Regions from separate parts of the Streptomyces sp. QH1-20 genome, predicted to be linked through region 2. Evidence: riboswitches for the same ligand, from Rfam matches in the RefSeq annotation. Region 2 holds a riboswitch; the other holds the start of a gene.

Region 1 (4,675 bases), 4.2 Mb from region 2:
ATCATCGCCTCACAGAAACGATCCAGCTCGGCGAGGTCCTCGCTCTCCGTGGGCTCGATCATCAAGGTGCCGGCCACCGGGAAGGACATCGTCGGCGCGTGGAAGCCGTAGTCGATCAGGCGCTTGGCGACATCGTCGACGCTGACGCCGGTCGCCTTGGTCAGCGGCCGCAGATCCACGATGCACTCGTGCGCGACCAGGCCGTTCGGACCGGTGTAGAGCACGGGGAAGTGTGGCTCCAGGCGCTTGGCGATGTAGTTGGCGCCGAGCACCGCGACCTGCGTGGCGCGCTTGAGGCCCTCGCCGCCCATCAGCCGGACGTACGCCCAGGAGATCGGCAGGATGCCGGCGGAGCCCCAGGGGGCCGCCGAGATCGGTCCGACGCCGGTCGCCGGGCCCGCGGTGGGCTGCAGCGGGTGGTTGGGCAGGTAGGGGGCGAGGTGGGCGCGGACGGCGACCGGACCGACGCCCGGGCCACCGCCGCCGTGCGGGATGCAGAAGGTCTTGTGCAGGTTCAGGTGCGAGACGTCGCCGCCGAACTCGCCCGGCTTGGCCACGCCGACCAGGGCGTTGAGGTTCGCGCCGTCGACGTACACCTGGCCGCCCGCCGCGTGGACCTCCGCGCAGATGTCGGCGACGTGCTCCTCGAAGACACCGTGCGTGGACGGGTAGGTGATCATCAGCACGGACAGCTCGTCGCGGTACTGCCCGATCTTGGCGCGCAGGTCCTCGACGTCGACCTCGCCGTCGTCGGCGGTCTTGACGACGACGACCTTCATGCCGGCCATCACGGCGCTCGCGGCGTTGGTGCCGTGGGCGGAGGACGGGATCAGGCAGACGGTGCGCCCCTCGTCGCCGTTGGCACGGTGGTACGCCCGCACCGCCAGCAGACCCGCGAGCTCACCCTGCGAGCCCGCGTTCGGCTGGATGGACACCTTGTCGTAGCCGGTGACCTCCGCGAGCCGCTCCTCGAGCTCGGTGATGAGCGTGAGATAGCCACCCGCCTGCTCGACCGGCGCGAAGGGGTGCAGCGCACCGAACTCGGGCCAGGTGACCGGCTCCATCTCGGTGGTCGCGTTGAGCTTCATGGTGCACGAGCCGAGCGGGATCATGCCGCGGTCCAGGGCGTAGTCCCGGTCGGCGAGCCGGCGCAGGTAGCGCAGCATCGCGGTCTCGGAACGGTGCTGGTGGAAGACCGGGTGGGTGAGGTATTCGTCGGTGCGCAGCAGCCCCTCGGGGAGCGCCTCGGCGACCTGGGCGTCGAGCGCCTCGATGTCGGCGTCCACCTCGAAGGCGGACCACACCGACGCGACCTGGACACGCGTGGTGGTCTCGTCGCAGGCGATGCCGACCTGGTCGGCGTCGACCAGGCGCAGGTTGACGCCCCGCTCGCGGGCGGCGGCGACGACCTCGGCCGCCCGGCCGGGCACCCGCGCGGTGAGGGTGTCGAAGTACGCGCCGTGCACGACCTCGACGCCGCCGGCGCGCAGGCCCTCGGCGAGCAGCGTGGCGTAGCGGTGCGTACGCCGCGCGATGCCGGCGAGGCCGTCCGGGCCGTGGTAGACCGCGTACATCCCGGCCATGACGGCGAGCAGGACCTGCGCGGTACAGATGTTGCTGGTGGCCTTCTCGCGGCGGATGTGCTGCTCGCGGGTCTGGAGGGCCAGGCGGTAGGCCTTGTTGCCGTCCGCGTCCACGGAGACGCCGACGAGACGGCCGGGGAGGCTGCGGGCGAACTTCTCGCGCACGGCCATGAACCCGGCGTGCGGACCGCCGAAGCCCATGGGCACGCCGAAGCGCTGGGTGGTGCCGACCGCGATGTCCGCGCCCAGCTCGCCGGGCGAGGTGAGCAGGGTCAGCGCGAGCAGATCGGCGGCGACGGTGACGATCGCGCCCAGCTCGTGGGCCCGCTCGATGACCGGGCGCGGGTCGCGCACGGCACCGGAGGCGCCGGGGTACTGCAGGAGGACACCGAAGACGCCGCGCTCGGCGATGTCGTCGGGGATGCCCTGGGAGAGGTCGGCGACGACGACCTCGACGCCGGTCGGTTCGGCGCGGGTGCGTATCACCGCGACGGTCTGCGGCAGCGCGTCGGCGTCGATGAGGAAGACGCCGTCCTTGACCTTGCCCACGCGCCGGGACAGCGACATGGCCTCGGCCGCGGCGGTGCCCTCGTCGAGCAGGGAGGCGCCGGAGGTGGGCAGCCCGGTCAGATCGGCGACGACGGTCTGGAAGTTGAGGAGCGCCTCCAGCCGGCCCTGGGAGATCTCCGGCTGGTAGGGCGTGTACGCCGTGTACCAGGCGGGGTTCTCCATGACGTTGCGCAGGATCACCGGCGGGGTGAAGGTGCCGTGGTATCCGAGCCCGATCATCGGGGCGAGGACCTCGTTGCGGTCCGCGAGCGTGCGCAGCTCGGCGAGGACCTCGGCCTCGCTGCGGGCGTCGGGCAGCCGGAGCGCCTCGGTGCTCTTGATCACGGCCGGTACGGCGGCGGCGGTGAGCTCGTCGAGCGAGCCGAACCCTACCTGGGCGAGCATCTTCGCCTGGGCCGCGCTGTCGGGCCCCACGTGGCGGTGCTCGAACGGCGTGCCACGCTCCAGGTCGGAAAGGGAGATGCGGTGGGCTGTCATCTGCGGAGGCCTCCTGGTCGTTGCGACCTGCGAGGGGTACCACGGCGCGGGTACCCGGACGGCCTCCCCCTCTGTCATCTCAACCTGAGAGCTTCACCGGGCCGCACGGGGCGGTCCGGCTTTCACCGTCGGTGAGGAGGGGCTTCGTCGCGCTGTACCCGACCCGGCCCGCCCTGCTTTCCAGAGTGACCTCGTCCGCGCGGTACGTGTGCCTGAGAGATTCCGGGGAGGATTTGCTCCTTCGGCGCCCCCGTCGAACCCGTCAAAGGATCTCGGAGGACTCTCCCGCGTGGGGTCTGCAGCCACTGTCAGCCTACCAGCGCGGGTCCAAGCGGATCCCTCGAGTGGCCGGTTCCCGCTTTGTGCCTTTTCGTGGTCCTCAGGGCTTCTCTGTGCTTCTCTGTGCTTTCCCGGGGGCCTCGGAGGTCGCTGGAGTTCCGGAGGGCAGGCGCGACCACGGGAGGAACCGTGCAGACCGATATCGATCCGCGGAGTCTCATCGGCCGCAAGGCGTTCGACCGCAATGGCGCGAAGATCGGCACCGTGGACGAGGTGTACCTCGACGACGCGACCGGGGAACCGGAGTGGGCGGCGGTGCGCACCGGGCTGTTCAGCCGGGACGCGTTCGTGCCGCTGGAACCGAGCCGGGTCGAGGACGACGCCCTGCGCATCCCCTATGACCGGGAGCTCATCAAGGACGCCCCGGACTTCGGGGTCGGCCGCCACCTGTCCCCCGAACAGGAACTGCAGCTCTACCACCACTACGGGCTCGACCTCCCCCCGCCGGATGCCGGGACCGCCCCTCGGCCCGGCGCTCAGCCGGACACACCACCGGCCAGCGGCTGACCGTCAGCCCGGGCCCCGGGCCCGACGTCCGACTCGGACGGCTCGGACGGCTCGGACGGCTCGGACGGCTCGGACGGCTCGGACGGCTCAGGATCAGGCGCAGCCGACTCCGACGGCGCAGCCGGGTCCCTTGGCTCCGGCGACTCCGCCCGCTGCTCCCACGCGGCTCTGATCAGCGGCAGCGGCTCCCCCGGCTCGAGCGCGGGGTCGTCCACAGCGAACGTCCGCACCCGGCCGGGTGCGGACCACGGTTGCTCGAAGCGCACAGTGACCCGGCCGACCCCGCTGCCCTGGATCCAGCCGGCCCCGTACTCGGTGTGCCGGATGTCCAGCCCGGGCACCCAGCGCCGCGGCCGTCGCCCGGCCGCCTCCTGTGGGGCCGGCTCCCCCTCCGCCTCGGCGGTCGGTGGTCTTTCCGCGACAGCGGCGGCCTCGGCCGTAGCTGCCGCCTGGGCGAAGAGGTCCTCCTGGGTGTAGTCGGCGAGCCCGGTGACGCCGACCCCCAGCAACCGCACTCCCGCCGTGGTGTCCACGCCGTCCAGCAGCCGCCGCACGGCCTCGCGCACCACCCCGAGGTCGTCCGTCGGCCCGCGCAGCGTCTCCGAGCGCGTCAGCGTCGAGAAGTCGTAGCTCCGCACCTTGATCACAACGGTGCGCCCGGACCGTCCCGCCGCCCGCAGCCGCTGCACACAGCGGTCGGCGAGCCGCGCCAGCTCCAGCTCCACGCGCGTGCGGTCGGTGAGATCCTCCTCGAAGGTGTCCTCCACGGACACCGACTTGGCGTCCCGCTCGGCCACCACGGGGCGGGTGTCGCGGGCGGTCGCCAGGGCGTACAGCCCCGCGCCGTGTGCCTTGCCCAGCAGCCGCACCAGCTCCGCCTCACCCGCCTCGGCCGTATCGCCCACCGTCGTGAGCCCGGCCCGTCGCAGCGTCTCGGCCGTGGCCGGTCCGACGCCGGGAATGGCCCGCACCGACATCGGGGCCAACAGCTCCAGCTCGGTGCCCGGCTCGATGACGACGAGACCGTCGGGCTTGGCCTGCTCGGAGGCGATCTTCGCGAGCATCTTGGAGCCGGCGAGCCCCACCGACCCGCTGAGCCCCGTGGCCTGTCGGATGTCCCGTCGCAGCCGCTCCCCCACCGCCCGCACGACCGCCGAGGAGGGCTCGACGCCGCCGGCCTCCAGATCCACGAACGCCTC
Region 2 (4,675 bases):
GTGCGGCTCCCGGGGTCGGGCAGGTCCAGCTCGACGCCGACGAACAGCGCCGGGGCGCCGCCCTCGACACTCGCCAGGGTGCGGCGCGCGGTCCTCACGACGGCGGCGGCCGCGAATTCCAGCCCGGCAGCGGCGAGGAAGGCGGTGGGCTCGTCCTGCCAGTCGGGCTCGAAGAGCCTGACCCGGCCGCCGGTGGCGTCGCCGTCCAGGGCGCTGCGCCCGGCCCGGCACAGGGCGGCCACCGCGGCGGGCGGCAGCGGAACGCCGACCGCGCCCTCGGGGTTGACCACGATGCCCACCTGCGGGGGCAGCCCGCGGGCGAATTCCACGGCGGGCGCCACGGTGAAGGACATCAGGTCGCCGGCGACGCTCCGGAACTGTGCCTCGGAGCTGAACACGGGGACGAACGCCGCGCCGTCGAGTTCGAGCGTGGGGAGATCGAGGTCCGGGCTGTCCGGGCCACCGCCGTTCGGCAGCGGTATCCACAGATGGCTGCGGCCGAGGGCCTCGACGATCGCGGGGCCGGCGCCGGGGTCGCCGAGGGAGCCGGCGAGCACCGCTTCGAGTTCATTGGCGGGCCACCCCTGCGGGAGACCGGGGCCGCCGCCCTGGGGACCGTCATTGAGGACACTGCCCTGAGCGGGGGTCCAGCCGTACTGCTCGGGGATGCTCATCTCGTCCAACTCGCCCAACGCCGTCCAACCACCGTATCGACAAAGCCGCATCCGAACCCTAGCGGCTCCGGGCCCCGCCGCTCTCGTCGGCCGCCGAATTCGGTGCCGATCCGGGCGTTCGGCGCGGGTGGCGACGTCCGTACCGATATAGGGCGCGAGCCTCCGCGGTGCGGTCGCGCGCACTCTTTCGGCGGGCAGCGCGGGCAGGAGGCGGCGACTCCTGGGCGGCCCATGAAGGCGCAGGTCAAAGGGGTGGAGCGGACGCACCACGGCCACCACTCACGGTAGGTGATGAGTTGCGCACGGCTACCGGCCCGGCACACGGTGAGCGGACAGCTCCCCGGCAGCCTCACCGAACTGAAGGGACACACCCCGCATGCGCGTCAACAAGCTCGTCTCCACCGCCATAGCCGTCGTCGCCTGCGGCTCCCTCGTCGTGGGTGCCGCCGGTCCCGCCCTCGCCGCCGCACCGGCACCGGCCCTCACGGCCGCGGCCCCGGACCCGAAGGCGGCCACGGCACAGCAGCTGGAGACCGTGGCCAATCTGGGCGAGCTGCTCTCGCTGGCCGCCAAGATCGCGACCGAGGCGCAGTCCAAGACGCCGAACAAGGCCGTGCTCGCCGATCTGCGCCAGCGGTACCAGGCCTCGGCCGACAAGCTGCTGAAGTCCGTGAAGGCCAGAGCGGCCGCGCCCGGCGGACTGCCGGCGGACGCCGTCAAGGACATCCAGGACGCCCTCGCGAAGCTGACCAAGGACCTCACCGATCTGCTCGCGGCCGTGGTGGCCGTCGACCTGCCGAAGGTGACGGCGGGCATCACCAAGGTCGTCGCGGATCTGCAGGCCCTTCTCACGGCGGTGCCGAAGCTCGCTACCGGCGCGCTGCCGCTGCCGGTTCCCGGCGTCTAGGGCCTGTCCGGCCCGGTGCGCCCGGCCGTCAGCCGTCGAAGACGATGCCCTCGAGCGCCCGGGCGGCGGCGCGGTCGAGCAGCGTCGCGGACACGCACCCGTCCGGCAGCCGCCCGGCGGCGGTGTCCGCGACCAGCCGCGCCATCGCCCGGCGGTGCCGCCCGAAGGCGTACGCGGAGACGGTGCGGCCGCGCGCCGCCTGACCGGCGAGGGCGGTGGCCGGGTCCACGGCCAGCACCAGCAGATGGACCGAGCTGCCGCGCCGCCGCGCGTCCCGGACGAGCCAGCGGCGGACCCAGCCGCGCTGCCCGCAGTCGTGCACGACCGCGCTCGCGTCCGAACGCAGGGCCCGGCGCAGTCCGGCGTAGTGGGCGATCCGCACGAGCGGGCGGTAGACCCCGTAGGGCAGCCAGGACGGGGTGCGGCGCTCCAGACGGTCCCGGGCGTCCTGTGAGTCGACGCACCAGACCACCGCGTCCCGGCTGTCGAGGGCGGCCACGGACCGTCGGATCAATGTCGACTTGCCGCTTCCGGGCAGCCCGGAGACGACGAGCAGATCTCCGGCCGGATAACGCAGGACCGCGGGGGCCGCACCCCCGCGGAGATCGCGCACACCCGTCGGCCCCACGTCCCGCCCTGCCCCCTGTGCCTGCTGTGGCCCAGGCGGCACGGATCCCGCCCCTCTCGCGTCCGTACCCCGCGCCCGCACCGTGGTCCCCCTCCTCTGGCCTCCCCTGTCCGGCCCCTGAACCCCCTACCCATCGAACGTAAAGAAAAGGTAATCCAATTCAGGGGGTCTCGGGCCGTCCGTCGCACGCCTGTACGTGCAATGATGTGCGCGCCAACTGCATACCGGCCGCTCGAATCCGCGCGGGAGAGTCCCAGCACTATGTGTGCTGGGCGCCGAAGGAGCAAGTTCCTCCCTTGAATCTCTCAGGCCCCGTACCGCGCGGGTGAGGCAGATCTGAAAAGCGAGGCGCCCCCGGGCGACCTCCACCCAAGGTGCAAGCCGGGGACTCGCTCGTTTCGAGGCTCTCGGTGAACCTCTCAGGTTCCGATGACAGATGGGGAGGCCGTGACCCCTCTTTCGCGAGCCTTCCGCGAGTCTCGCGACCACGCCTGGGAGCCTGAACCATGACCGAAGCCCCCCGCCGCACCGCCCTCGACGCGCTCCACCGCGCGCTCGGCGCGACGATGACCGACTTCGCGGGGTGGGACATGCCCCTGCGTTACGGGAGCGAGCGCGACGAGCACGTCGCCGTTCGGACCCGTGCCGGTCTCTTCGACCTGTCGCACATGGGCGAGATCACCCTCACCGGTCCGCAGGCGGGCCGGGCGCTGGACTTCGCGCTCGTCGGCAATCTGTCCGCACTGGCCGTCGGCCGGGCCCGGTACACCATGATCTGTGACGCCGCGGGCGGCATCCTGGACGACCTGATCGTCTACCGCCTGGCCGACGAGGAGTTCATGGTCGTCGCCAACGCCTCGAACGCGCAGGTCGTGCTGGACGCGCTGACCGAGCGCGCCGCGGGCTTCGAGACGGCCGTCCGCGACGACCGCGAGAACTACGCGCTGCTCGCGATCCAGGGCCCCGAGTCCCCCGGCATCCTGAAGTCGCTCACCGACGCCGACCTCGACGGCCTCAAGTACTACGCGGGCCTGCCGGGCACGGTGGCGGGCGTTCCCGCGCTGATCGCCCGTACGGGTTACACCGGCGAGGACGGCTTCGAGCTGTTCGTCGCCCCGGCCGACGCCGAGCGGCTGTGGCAGGCGCTCACCGACGCGGGCGCGGACGCCGGTCTGGTGCCGTGCGGTCTCTCCTGCCGCGACACGCTGCGCCTGGAGGCCGGCATGCCGCTGTACGGGCACGAGCTGACCACCGCCACGACGCCCTTCGACGCGGGCCTGGGCCGGGTCGTGAAGTTCGACAAGGAGGGCGACTTCGTCGGCCGCGAGGCCCTCACCGCCGCCGCCGAGCGCGCCGCGGCGAAGGCGCCCCGCAAGCTGGTCGGCCTGATCGCCGAGGGCCGCCGGGTGCCGCGCGCCGGGTTCCAGGTCGTCGCCGACGGCCAGGTCGTCGGCGAGGTCACCTCCGGCGCCCCCTCCCCCACGCTCGCGAAGCCGATCGCCATCGCGTACGTCGACGCGGCGCACGCCGAGCCGGGCACCAAGGGTGTAGCTGTGGACATCCGCGGCACCCACGAGCCGTACGAGGTCGTCGCCCTGCCGTTCTACAAGCGTCAGCGCTGACCCTTCTCGATCAACTCTCGTCCCACCTGTCAAGACCCGTTGCAAGAGCATCAACGCGCATCCAGGAGAATCAAGCCATGAGCAACCCCCAGCAGCTGCGTTACAGCAAGGAGCACGAGTGGCTGTCGGCCGTCGAGGACGGTGTGGCGACGGTCGGGATCACCGAGTTCGCGGCCAATGCCCTCGGCGATGTCGTCTTCGCCCAGCTCCCCGAGGTCGGCGACACCGTCACCGCCGGTGAGTCCTGTGGCGAGCTGGAGTCGACCAAGTCGGTCAGCGACCTGTACTCCCCGGTGACCGGCGAGGTCGTCGCGGCCAACCAGGACGTCGTGGACGACCCCGCGCTGGTGAACTCCGCCCCCTTCGAGGGCGGCTGGCTGTTCAAGGTGAAGATCACGGACGAGCCGGCGGACCTGATGTCCGCCGACGAGTACACCGCCTTCGCCGGCTGAGCCCGTACCCCGCCTCCGCCCCACCCAGGAAGAACTCATGTCGCTTCTGAACAGCTCCCTCCATGAGCTCGACCCCGACGTCGCCGCCGCTGTCGACGCCGAACTCCACCGCCAGCAGTCCACCCTCGAGATGATCGCCTCGGAGAACTTCGCTCCGGTCGCGGTCATGGAGGCGCAGGGCTCGGTCCTCACCAACAAGTACGCCGAGGGCTACCCGGGCCGCCGCTACTACGGCGGCTGCGAGCACGTGGACGTCGTCGAGCAGATCGCGATCGACCGGATCAAGGCGCTCTTCGGCGCCGAGGCCGCCAACGTGCAGCCGCACTCCGGTGCGCAGGCCAACGCCGCGGCGATGTTCGCCCTGATCAAGCCCGGCGACACGATCCTGGGTC

Evidence for each region. Region 2 has a riboswitch for glycine ahead of gcvT (glycine cleavage system aminomethyltransferase GcvT). Riboswitches for the same ligand answer to the same signal wherever they lie in the genome.
Region 1: another riboswitch for glycine. It lies ahead of gcvP (aminomethyl-transferring glycine dehydrogenase); the one in region 2 lies ahead of gcvT (glycine cleavage system aminomethyltransferase GcvT).

What each region holds. Positions count from the first base shown of each region.
Region 1 covers NZ_CP166299.1:1,415,838-1,420,512, forward strand. The annotation lists gene gcvP (aminomethyl-transferring glycine dehydrogenase) at 1-2,630, opposite strand, end outside; glycine riboswitch at 2,821-2,928, opposite strand; gene AB8O64_RS06335 (PRC-barrel domain-containing protein) at 3,099-3,476, shown strand; gene AB8O64_RS06340 (DNA polymerase IV) at 3,446-4,675, opposite strand, start outside.
Region 2 covers NZ_CP166299.1:5,571,901-5,576,575, reverse strand. The annotation lists gene AB8O64_RS25430 (enhanced serine sensitivity protein SseB C-terminal domain-containing protein) at 1-674, opposite strand, end outside; gene AB8O64_RS25425 (hypothetical protein) at 1,051-1,581, shown strand; gene AB8O64_RS25420 (AAA family ATPase) at 1,610-2,290, opposite strand; glycine riboswitch at 2,443-2,539, shown strand; gene gcvT (glycine cleavage system aminomethyltransferase GcvT) at 2,716-3,831, shown strand; gene gcvH (glycine cleavage system protein GcvH) at 3,909-4,283, shown strand; gene glyA (serine hydroxymethyltransferase) at 4,321-4,675, shown strand, end outside.